Regions from separate parts of the Stenotrophomonas sp. CS3K5 genome, predicted to be linked through region 1. Evidence: riboswitches for the same ligand, from Rfam matches in the RefSeq annotation. Region 1 holds a riboswitch; the other holds the start of a gene.
The links. A riboswitch is a leader RNA that binds a small molecule or an ion and turns the genes downstream of it on or off. The one in region 1 is predicted to bind glycine.
Positions count from the first base shown of each region.

Region 2: another riboswitch for glycine. It lies ahead of gcvP (aminomethyl-transferring glycine dehydrogenase); the one in region 1 lies ahead of AC5YGJ_RS11325 (trimeric intracellular cation channel family protein).

Region 1 is NZ_JCAKRX010000006.1:208,879-214,458, reverse strand. It holds gene AC5YGJ_RS11345 (DNA alkylation repair protein) at 1-600, shown strand, start outside; gene AC5YGJ_RS11340 (DUF6616 family protein) at 647-985, shown strand; gene AC5YGJ_RS11335 (hypothetical protein) at 1,075-1,332, shown strand; gene AC5YGJ_RS11330 (3-deoxy-7-phosphoheptulonate synthase) at 1,631-2,704, shown strand; gene AC5YGJ_RS11325 (trimeric intracellular cation channel family protein) at 2,916-3,533, opposite strand; glycine riboswitch at 3,616-3,721, opposite strand; glycine riboswitch at 3,735-3,824, opposite strand; gene AC5YGJ_RS11320 (GIY-YIG nuclease family protein) at 3,865-4,140, shown strand; gene AC5YGJ_RS11315 (nuclear transport factor 2 family protein) at 4,282-4,713, shown strand; gene AC5YGJ_RS11310 (hypothetical protein) at 4,717-5,151, shown strand; gene AC5YGJ_RS11305 (NAD(P)/FAD-dependent oxidoreductase) at 5,232-5,580, opposite strand, start outside.
Region 2 is NZ_JCAKRX010000013.1:135,523-141,102, reverse strand. It holds gene AC5YGJ_RS17600 (M2 family metallopeptidase) at 1-1,231, shown strand, start outside; gene AC5YGJ_RS17595 (hypothetical protein) at 1,307-1,699, opposite strand; gene AC5YGJ_RS17590 (siderophore-interacting protein) at 1,769-2,665, opposite strand; gene AC5YGJ_RS17585 (multidrug effflux MFS transporter) at 2,807-4,033, opposite strand; glycine riboswitch at 4,334-4,436, shown strand; gene gcvP (aminomethyl-transferring glycine dehydrogenase) at 4,499-5,580, shown strand, end outside.

The DNA of each region.
Region 1 (5,580 bases):
CAACGCATGCGTGATGCAGCAGGCAAAGGCATCACCGTGCGCATGGCGTTGGCCGCGACGCTGCTGCGCGAAGCCGGGCAGGGTGATCCGCTGCAGTGGCAAGCGCACCCTTCCGACACCGTGCGTGGCTGGGCCTGCCATCTGATCGGCGGCGACAGTGCTGCATCCCTTGCGGCGAAGCTGCAGGCGATGCGTCCACTCGCCGATGACCCGCATTTCGGCGTGCGCGAATGGGCGTGGCTGGCACTGCGCATGGACATCGTGGCGGCACCGCTGCAGGCGCTTGAGCTGCTGCTGCCGTGGACAGATGAAGCATCGCCTTACCTGCGTCGCTTCGCCTGTGAAGCCCTGCGCCCGCGAGGCGTGTGGGCCACGCATATCGCGCTGTTCAAGCAGCATCCAGAACATGCATTGCCGATGCTTGAAGCCCTGGCCAACGACCCCGAGCGCTACGTGCAGGATTCGGTCGGCAACTGGCTCAACGATGCCGGCAAGACCCAGCCGCGCTGGCTGAGCGATCTGTGCGCGCGCTGGCAGCGTGGACACCACAGCAGCGCCAACGCCTACATCCGCAATCGCGCACTACGTTCGCTGCAGTAGTGCCGGCCGCTGGCCGGCAACCCTCAAACCCTCAAGGAAGAACGCCATGTCGCACACGCTCATCGAGCTCTACACCGCCACGCCCGCCTGGGCCGCACTGCCGCCCGAGCAACGCACCGCCTTCTTCGACCGCATCGGTGCGGGCATGCAGCATTTCGACCCGGCCCGCATCACGGCGGTAGCAATGGGCCGCGTTCTCTCCGGCGTAGCGCACGGTAGCAGCGAGCAGTTCTATGCTGTCTGGAGGTGCGAGAGCCGGGAAGACGCCGATGCCCTGGTCGAAGGCATTGCTGCCACCGGCTGGCATCGGTACTTCACCACCACCAACGCACTGGGTGCCGACGATGACATGGCACAGCACCTGACCGATCTGGCCGCGTTGTAGCAGCGCCTGCAGATGCCCACGGCACATGCGCCTGTCACCCGGACGCGATAAACAGTGCATTGCCCCTGTCATCCGCACGGAAGTCGATCATGCAGAGCACGCTCCAGGTAACGCTGTACGGCCCGCAAGGCGATACGCCCGCGCTGCAGCTGCCGCAGGTGGAAGGACCGTCGGTGGCGATCCCGGAACCGGTCCTGCGCCGGCTGGTGTCCGATCTCTACACCGCCCGTTCCCTGCTCAATCCCGAGCAGCTGGATGAGGCGCGGCAGGAGCTGGGGCGCGTGCTGGAGCGCTGGGCCGACATCCATGAGGGGTTGCTGCTGGATGTGGAAGTGCATGGCAAATGAGCGGTTTCGCGTGCCTGCGCGCCGATAGGCGGTGCGGGTGCGCACATCGCTGAACCGCTTCCCCAGTTGCGGATGAAACATTTTGCACTGCGCAAAAGCTGTGCTATCAATACACCCCATGAACGCAGCCCGCGCCAGCTTTTACTTTTGGTATTACTTTCCGAAGCCTCTGGCGGAGGAAGGATTGCGCTCACCCTGAAGAAAGCTTCAGACGCATTCCCGAAAGCCGCCAGCGAACCTGGCGGCTTTTTTCATGCCGCCACGCTGGGGACCCCCAACGTTCCGGAGAACCCCCGCAATGCCCCCGCACACCGACGACCTGCGTATCCGCACCATCGAACCGCTGACACCGCCCGCCCAGCTGCTGGCGATGCTGCCGTGTGACGATGAAGCTTCCGACACTGTCAGCGCCTCGCGCGCGGCCCTGCACCAGATCCTGCAAGGCCGTGACGACCGCCTGGCCGTGGTGGTCGGCCCGTGCTCGATCCACGACCCGAGTGCCGCCATCGAGTACGCCCAGCGCCTGAAGCCATTGCGCGATGCGCTGGCCGGTGAACTGGAAATCATCATGCGCGTGTACTTCGAGAAGCCGCGCACCACGGTGGGCTGGAAGGGCCTGATCAACGATCCGGACCTGGATGGCAGCTTCAGGATCGACAAGGGCCTGCGCATCGCACGTGGCCTGCTGCGCGACATCAACAAGCTCGGCCTGCCGGCCGGTGTCGAATTCCTCGACGTGATCTCGCCGCAGTACATCGCCGATCTGGTGGCATGGGGCGCCATTGGTGCACGCACCACTGAAAGCCAGGTGCACCGCGAACTGGCGTCGGGGCTGTCGTGCCCGGTCGGTTTCAAGAATGGCACCGACGGCAACGTCAAGATCGCCGCCGATGCCGTGGGTGCTGCTTCGAATCCGCATCACTTCCTGTCGGTCACCAAGCAGGGCGGCACCGCCATCGTGTCAACCACCGGCAACCCGGATTGCCACGTGATCCTGCGCGGCGGCAAGCAGCCGAACTACGACGCAGCCAGTGTGGCTGATGCCTGCCAGGCGCTGGCCAAGGCCAAGCTGCCGACACGCCTGATGATCGACGCCAGCCATGCCAACAGCCTGAAGAACCCGGAGAACCAGCCGACGGTGATCGAGGACATCGCCGTTCAGTTGGAAGACGGTGAACAGCGCATCGTCGGTGTGATGATCGAGAGCCATCTGGTCGGTGGCCGCCAGGAACTGGTCGAAGGCCAGCCGCTGGTCTACGGCCAGAGCATCACCGATGGCTGCATCGACTGGGACACCACCGTGACGGTGCTGGAGCGACTGGCTGCGGCCGTGCGCGCCCGTCGCGGAGTGAAGGTGTACGAAGCCGCCTGATGGGAGCCGCCTGAGTGCGGCATGTGTGTGGATGGCGGCCAGCGCCTGCGGGGGTGCGGCCGCGATCAGGGCCGGTCGGAGTTGGAGACCGGCCCGTCCGCACCGGCGATGCGCCTGGCGCTGCGTATGTGCGACAGCGCCAGGTACATCGCCGGGGTGGTGCAGGGCTCGAAGGGTGGCGCCGGGCCATGCCCGGCGAACACGCCATCGTTCAATGCACTTCGTCGTGATACACGAACTTCGGCATTTCCCAGCGGTAGTGGATCGCCAGCAGGCGCATCGCGAAGCCGCCGCCCAGGCAGCACAGGATGGCAGTGGCGTCGGCTACGCCCCAGTGCAGTAGCAGGAGATACGCCGCGCCGGTCAGCAGCGCGATGATTGCGTACAGCTCCTTCTGGAAGATCAGCGGCACCTCGTTGCAGAGGATGTCGCGCAGCACGCCGCCGAACGCACCGGTCAGCATGCCGGCAATCAACACGATGGGCGTGGCATGGCCCGCCTCACGCGCGATCGAGCAGCCGATCAGGGTGAAGGCGATCAGACCCAGGCCATCGAGCACCAGGAAGGTGCGGCGGAAGTGGTGCATCCAGCGCGCCACCCAGGTGGCGATCAGCGCCGCGCACACGGTGAAGCCCAGGTACTCGGGATGCTTCACCCAGCCCAGCGGGTAGTGGCCGAGCAGGATGTCGCGCAGCGAACCGCCGCCGAGGGCGGTGACGCAGGCGATCATGACCACGCCGAAGAGGTCCATGCGGCGGCGGCCAGCGGACAGCGCGCCGGTCATGGCTTCGGCGGAAATGGCGATCAGGTAGATGATGGAAAGCAGCATGGGGCAGGCTCCGGGCGCGGTGGGGCCGGCCATGCGCGTATACCGCCACTGCCTGCGCAATGACGTGATGACGATGACCGGTGCCGCTCCCGCTGTCCTTTTGCCTGAGAGTTCAGCGGCGTAGGCCGCGTGCCCCTTCGGCGGATCGTCCCGGGCATGCCCGGTGACCTCTCTCCAGCTCGGCGAGTCGAATGCATGGTTGGTGGGATTCCAGCCCACCGGCCTGAGCGATCATGGGAGCCTGCGCCTTCGGCGGGCGCCAGCGCGGCGCCTCTCTCCTGCATTCGGGCGCCAGTATATCCGCTGCAGTGCAGCACGGCATAATCCGGCCATGGCCCCGTCCCTCCGCCCCTGGTTCCTGTACCTGCTCGAATGCCGCGATGGAAGCTTCTACGCCGGCATCAGCACTGACGTGGACGCGCGTTTCGCTGCCCACCAGGCCGGCAAGGGTGCCCGCTACACCCGCGCCAGGCCGCCGCTGCGCATCCTGGCCGTGCGCGAATACCCGGACCGCGCCGCCGCCTCGCGCGCCGAATGGCAGCTCAAGCAGCAGCCGCGCGAACGCAAGCTGGCCTGGCTGCAGGCGCCTGCCGAGGCTGTTCTGTAGAGCCGAGCCCATGCTCGGCTGCTGGAGTGGCGACGAGGATCAGCCGAGCATGGGCTCGGCTCTACAGTAGATCCACGCCATGCGTGGATGGGCGCGTGCGCCCATGCCATGATCGCCCAGCCCTCAGCGCTGGAGACCCGGATGTCCGCCGTTGCCCTGTTGTTCGCTCTCTCCGCATCAACCAGCCCCGCCGCCGACCCGGCCACCCTCGCGGCCATCGAAGCGACCTGCCACGACTACGTGGACGGCCAGCTGGAAGCCGACCCGCAGCGCGTCGCCCGTTCCCTGCACCCGGATCTGGCCAAGCGCGCGGTGCTCGGCGATACGCCGGACGAACGACTCGGCCTGCGCCGGATGTCGAAGGAGGAGCTGGTCGCGCTGACGAAGCAAGGCGCACTGATGACCCCGAAGAATCAGTGGGACCGTCGCTGCACGGTGCTGGATGTGACCGGCAACGCCGCCTCGGTGAGGCTGGAAACGCCGTGGTTCGTCGACTACTTCCACATGGGGCGTTTCGAGCAGCGCTGGGTCATCGTCAACGCGCTGTGGTACCCGAAGCCGAAGGCGGAATAACCCATGCGCACTGCTGGCCGCGCATGGCTCGGCATCGCCGTGCTGGTCGCCGGCATCGTGCTGCTGCCTGGCCTGTTGTACCTGCTCGGGATGGCACTGGTGGACGGTCGACCGAAGCCGGCGGGCCGCGCCGCCAGTAATGTGGCAGCGTGCGGCACTGAACCACGAGCGGAATACCAGCCGATGAACCCATGGCGATTCACTGCCCAGTTCTTCGACAAGGACGTGATGAAGAAGGCGCCCGAAGTGGAGCGGGAAGCCCTCTGGATTGCCCAAAGCCACCTGTCGCAGCAGCCTCATCGCGGCATGCTGCGCCGGCATCTGAGCAGCGCAGCACTGACGATCTGGATTACCCGGCACTGGGGTGCGGCGCAGATTGCCGACACGGCGAGGAAGCAAGGCTTCTGCCAGCAATTCTCGCGCCCGCTGATGAAGTAGTGCCACGTCCTGCGTGGATGGCGTCAACGGGGTCGGAGCCCTTTCCTGCGGAAAGGGATCCGACCCTGCGGCTGCCGGCTCTACCGCTTCGGCCGCCGGTCGTCCTGGTCATCACCGAAGATGATGCGCGCGCTGCGCTGGTAGCTCCAGTACGCCACCGCCCAGTTCAGCAGCACCACGAGGCGGTTGCGGAAGCCGATCAGGAAGAACACGTGCGCGGCCAGCCAGAACCACCAGGCCAGCACACCGGACAGCTGCAGTCGGCCCAGGTGCACGATGGCGGCCATGCGGCCGATGGTGGCCAGGTTGCCGTAGTCGGCATACGTGAACGGACCGGGTTCGGGCTTGCCGTGCAGGCGCGCGCCGATCACCTCGGCCACGTACTTGCCCATCTGCTTGGCGGCCGGTGCCACGCCGGGTACAGGCTTG
Region 2 (5,580 bases), on a different contig from region 1:
GATGTACGAGCAGCTGCACTGCTACGCACGCGGCAAGCTGGACAAGACCTACGGCAAGGACAAGGCCGAAGTGGGCAACGGCCTGATCGCCGCACACCTGCTCGGCAACATGTGGCAGCAGGACTGGTCGAACCTGTGGGACCAGCTGGAACCGTACCCGGGTGCCGGCAGCCTGGACATCACCGCCGCACTTGAGAAGCAGTACCAGACCAACTTGAGTGCCGCGCTGGCCAAGGCCGGCAAGGACGCCAACGTCGCCGCGCAGTACAAGGCGCAGCGCGAGGCCGAACTGCGTACCGCCAAGCAGATGACCGAGCGCGCGCAGGACTTCTACGTGTCGCTGGGCATGCCGTCGCTGCCGCAGTCGTACTGGGACAAGACCCAGTTCATCAAGCCCGATGACCGCGACGTGGTCTGCCACGCCAGCGCCTGGGACATGAACATGGAAGGCGACGTGCGCACCAAGATGTGCATCAAGCCGAACGAAGAAAACTTCACCACCATCTACCACGAGCTGGGCCACATCTATTACGACCTGGCCTACAACCCGCTGCCGCCGCTGTTCCAGGGCGGTGCCAACGATGGCTTCCACGAAGCGATCGGCGACACCATCGTGCTGGCGATGACGCCCAAGTACCTCAGCTCGATCGGTCTGGTCGACGCACCGACCGAAAGCCGTGAGGCGGTGATCAACAACCAGATGCGCATGGCGCTGTCGGGCGTGTCGTTCCTGCCGTTCGGGCTGATGATCGATCGCTGGCGCTGGGGCGTGTTCGACGGTTCGATCACTGCCGACAACTACAACAAGGCCTGGTGGGACCTGAAGGCCAAGTACCAGGGCGTGGCCCCGGCCAGCACCCGTGGCGAAGAATTCTTCGACCCGGGCGCGAAGTACCACGTGCCGGGCAACACCCCGTACACCCGCTACTTCCTGGCGCGCATTCTGCAGTTCCAGTTCTACAAGGGCCTGTGCGACGCGTCCGGCTACAAGGGCCCGCTGCATGAGTGCACCTTCTACGGCAACAAGGAAGCCGGCCAGAAGTACTGGGCGATGCTGAGCAAGGGTGCCAGCCAGCCGTGGCAGGCCACGCTGAAGGAACTGACCGGCACCGACAAGCTCGATGCCGGCCCGATGATCGAGTACTTCACCCCGGTCAACGAGTGGCTGAAGCAGCAGAACGAAGGCCAGATGTGCGGCTGGCAGGCCAACGCGGCGCCGGCGGCGAAATGAAAGAAGGGGCGGATCCGCGAGGATCCGCCCCTTTCCGGTAGTGCCAGCCGCTGGCCGGCACTACCGCGAAGTGGATCAGCTGTTCTTCTTCGCCGCCATCGCCGCGGCCAGCTCGGCCTTGAATTCCTCGAAGGTCTGGCCCTTCTCCTTGGCTTCGGCCTGTGCGGCATCGCGCAACGCGTCCGAATACATCAGGCGCACCGGCGTGCCATTGCGTTCGTGCAGCTCACCGGCCTGCATGATCAGCGCCAGTACCTGCGCAGCGCTCTCGCTGTGGCCGGCAATGCGCCCATCCATTCCCAGCACCCATTCACCGTCGCGGCGCACGACACCGGCCAGCAGGGTGCGCTGCGCGTCGCGCAGTTCGGCATGCGGTTCAACCGGCGACGCCTGCGCAGCGGCCTTGTTGGCGGCCTGCTTTTCCTGGCGACGGCGTTGGTCGCGGCGGGTCTTGGAGCTGGTGGACATGGTGCGGTACCGCTGCGAAAGGGGGGCGCAAGGATAGCGCACCCCGCCCGCCACGCCGCTTCACACCCCTCAGTCCAGCACTTTGCCGTGCCGCCAATAGCCCATGAAGGTGATCGCACGACGGTCCAGGCCGCAGTCGCGGACCAGATGGCGACGGATCGCCATCACCGCCCCGGCCTCGCCTGCCACCCAGGCATACAGCGGCCCGGCGACGCTGGCATCAGCCTGCTCCCACAGGATCTGCGCGTCGACATCGATCTCCTCCAGTTGGTCATCGGCGGACACCGCCGAGGCCGCCGCCAGCCGCGCCTGCACCGCCTGCAACAGCGGCTGACCGTGGGCCGCCTGACCACGCGGCAACCAGACCAGCTCGGCCGTGGCCGGCGCCTTCAGCGGCACCGCATCGCCGGCCTGGGCGACCTCCAGCAGCGCCAGCGTGCGCGGCGGATCGGCCAGCGCGGCCAGTTCCTCGAGGATGCCGGCCACTGCCGGCAGCGCGGTTTCATCGGCCACCAGCAGCACTTGGCCGACACCGGCCGGCGGCTTCCATTCCCAGCCTTCGCTGCTGTCGGCGCAATCGGCATCGGGCGCCAGCAGCACCACGCGGTCGCCTGGCCGCGCATGAATGGCCCAGCGCGAGGCCGGCCCGGTCTCGCCATGAATGACGAAATCGACGTCGACCTCGCCCTGCTCGGCGCGCAGCTGGCGGATGGTGTAGGTGCGCATCGGCGGGCGCTGGTCGTCCGGCAGGGCCCGATAGCGCGGATACCAGTCTTCGCCGCTGGGCACCTGCGGCACCTGCTGGCCGGGCAAGGGGAAGAACACCTTGATGCGCTGGTCCGGGCCTTCGGTCTTCATCCGCGCCACGTCGGCACCGGTGAACACCATGCGGTCCAGGGAAGGGGAAAGAACGCGGCGCTCCTTCAGCGCCACCTCGAACAGGCGGTAGGTCTGCTGCGCAGCCATGGGGGAACCTCATGCGACGACATCGGATCGGCTGGCGGTCGTGCACCCACGCACTGGCTGGCTGGAGTCTCCAGCCTAGTCCGGTCGTTCCCCGTCGCAAGGGATCTGGGCAGCGCGGCCTGCCCTACCCCTGCGCGCTGCTCAATGGCCCGTGCAGGCCGCCTGTGCCGCGCGCTCGCGCTGGTGTTCCCAGAACCAGAACACGAAGCCGGCGGCGAAGAACGCGGCCTGGCCCAATGCCAGGTGCAGCGGGCTGGCACTGAGCAGCGGCGACACCACGCCGGCCACCACGGTGCTGAGCATCAGCTGCACGAAGGCCTGCAGCGACGAGGCCAGGCCACGCTGGTGCGGGTACATGTCCAGCACCGCCAGCGCCAGGATCGGGAAGATCAACGCCATGCCCATGCCGCCCAGGAAGATCGGCAGCACCGCCCACGGCAGCACGAACTGCGGCGCCAGCGCCACGTAGCCGACGTTGAGCAGCACCGACAGCGCGCACAGGCCGAAACCGATGGCGATCTGGCGCGTCGGCGTGGTGTGGCCGGCCATGCGCCCGGACAGGAACGAGCCGGTGGTCATGCCACCAATGGTGGGAATGAACAGCCACGCGAAACCGCCCTCGCCCAGATGCAGGTGCTGCATCACGAACACCGGCGCCGAGGAGATGTACAGGAAGATGCCGCCGAAGCCGATGCTGCCGGCCAGCGCCAGGCGCAGGAAGCGCGGGTTGAAACCGATGCGCACGTAATCGCGCAGCAGCACGCGCGGCGACAGCGGCAGCCGCGCCTCGACCGGGTGGGTTTCCGGCAGGAACCGCGCGGTGGCCGCCAGCAGCACCAACCCGAACACCACCAGGAACCAGAAGATCAGCGGCCAGCCGGCACCGCTGAGCAGGATCCAGCCACCGATGATCGGTGCGATCGCCGGCGCGATGCCGAACAGCATCGACACCTGGCTCATCAGCCGCTGTGCGTCATGACCGTGGTACAGGTCGCGGATCACCGCGCGACCGACGATCATGCCCACGCCCGCCGACAGGCCCTGCAGCGCGCGGAAGGCCAGCAGCGTGCTCAGGTCGGTGGACAGCGCGCAACCGACCGAGGCGCCGACAAACACCACCAGGCCACCGAGGATCACCCGCTTGCGCCCCCAGGCGTCGGACAGCGGGCCGTGCGCCAGGCTCATCAGGCCGTAGAACAACAGGTACACGCTGATGGTCTGCTGCACCGCCACCTCGTCCACCGCCAAGCGCTGGGCCAGCTGCGGGAAGGCCGGGAAGATGGTGTCGATCGAGAACGGACCGAACATGGCCAGGCCGGCGAGCAGCAGAGCCATGCGGCGGGTGGAAGGAGCAACAGCGGCGGTCATGGAAAAGGTGTCCGGCAGGGCCATGCGCGGCACGCACGGCCGGCGCCGGTCCCCTTGCGGCAGGGACGGCGCCAGATGAATACGAGAATCCGGCCATCATAGGTGGGGATTGCACGCGATGCCATGCAGCGCTGCACAAAACGCACGACCGGGCCATCGGCCATTCAGGCCCGGCGGCACCGACCGGCGGCCGCCGGCGGGCCCGCAACGGGCTATAATCGCCGGGCAACACGGTGGGAGAAGCGGAACACCGCTGCCGAAGGCGCAACGCCCGTAATCGCTCAGGCCCGATACCACCCGTAACACAACTCTGGAGAGACCGGTTCGATCCGGCGCCGAAGGGGCACGAAGCTGCGGTTGGCCGCGCTTTTAAACTCTCAGGCAAAAGGACAGAGGGGCGCCCCGCAGACCGCCGACCGGCGGCTTGTGCCCGTGCGTGTGCCCTTTCCTGACGGATCCTTCGCCATGTCCCAGAACACCCCTTCCCTGCGTGAGCTTGAGCACCACTCTGCGTTCGTCGAGCGTCACATCGGCCCCAACGATGCCGAGATCGCGCAGATGCTCGACGTCGTCGGCCACGCGTCGCTGGATGCGATGACCGATGCCATCGTGCCGGCCAAGATCAAGTCGCCGGCGCCGCTGGCGCTGCCGCAGTCGATGACCGAAGTGCAGGCACTGGCCAGGATCCGTGCGATCGCCGACAAGAACACCGTGCTGCGCAGCTTCATCGGCCAGGGCTACTACGGTACCCACACGCCGAACGTGATCCTGCGCAACATCCTGGAAAACCCGGCCTGGTACACCGCCTACACCCCGTACCAGGCGGAAATCTCGCAGGGCCGCATGGAAGCGCTGATCAACTTCCAGACCCTGTGCGCCGACCTGACCGGCATGGAGATCGCCAACGCCTCGCTGCTGGACGAAGCCACCGCCGCCGCCGAAGCGATGACCCTGGCCAAGCGTTCGGCCAAGTCGAAGTCGGACACCTTCTTCGTGCACGATGCTGTGCACCCGCAGACCCTGGAACTGCTGCGCACACGCGCCGAGCCGATGGGCATCGTGCTGCGCGTCGGCACCCCGGCCGAGGCCCTGGAAGCCGAAGCGTTCGGCCTGCTGCTGCAGTACCCGGATACCTTCGGCCAGGTCGGCGACTACAAGGCGCTGGTGGATGCCGTGCACGCACGCGGCGGCCTGGTGGCCGTGGCCACCGACCTGCTGGCCCTGACCCTGCTGGCCGCCCCGGGCGAATGGGGTGCGGACATCGTGGTCGGCAACAGCCAGCGTTTCGGTGTGCCGTTCGGCTTCGGTGGCCCGCATGCGGCCTTCATGGCCTGCCGCGATGCCTACAAGCGCTCGATGCCCGGCCGCCTGATCGGCGTCTCGATCGACGCGCAGGGCAACCCGGCCTACCGCCTGACCCTGCAGACCCGCGAGCAGCACATCCGCCGCGAGAAGGCCACCTCCAACATCTGCACCGCGCAGGTGCTGCTGGCGGTGATGGCCTCGATGTACGCCGTCTACCACGGCCCGGACGGCCTGACCCGCAT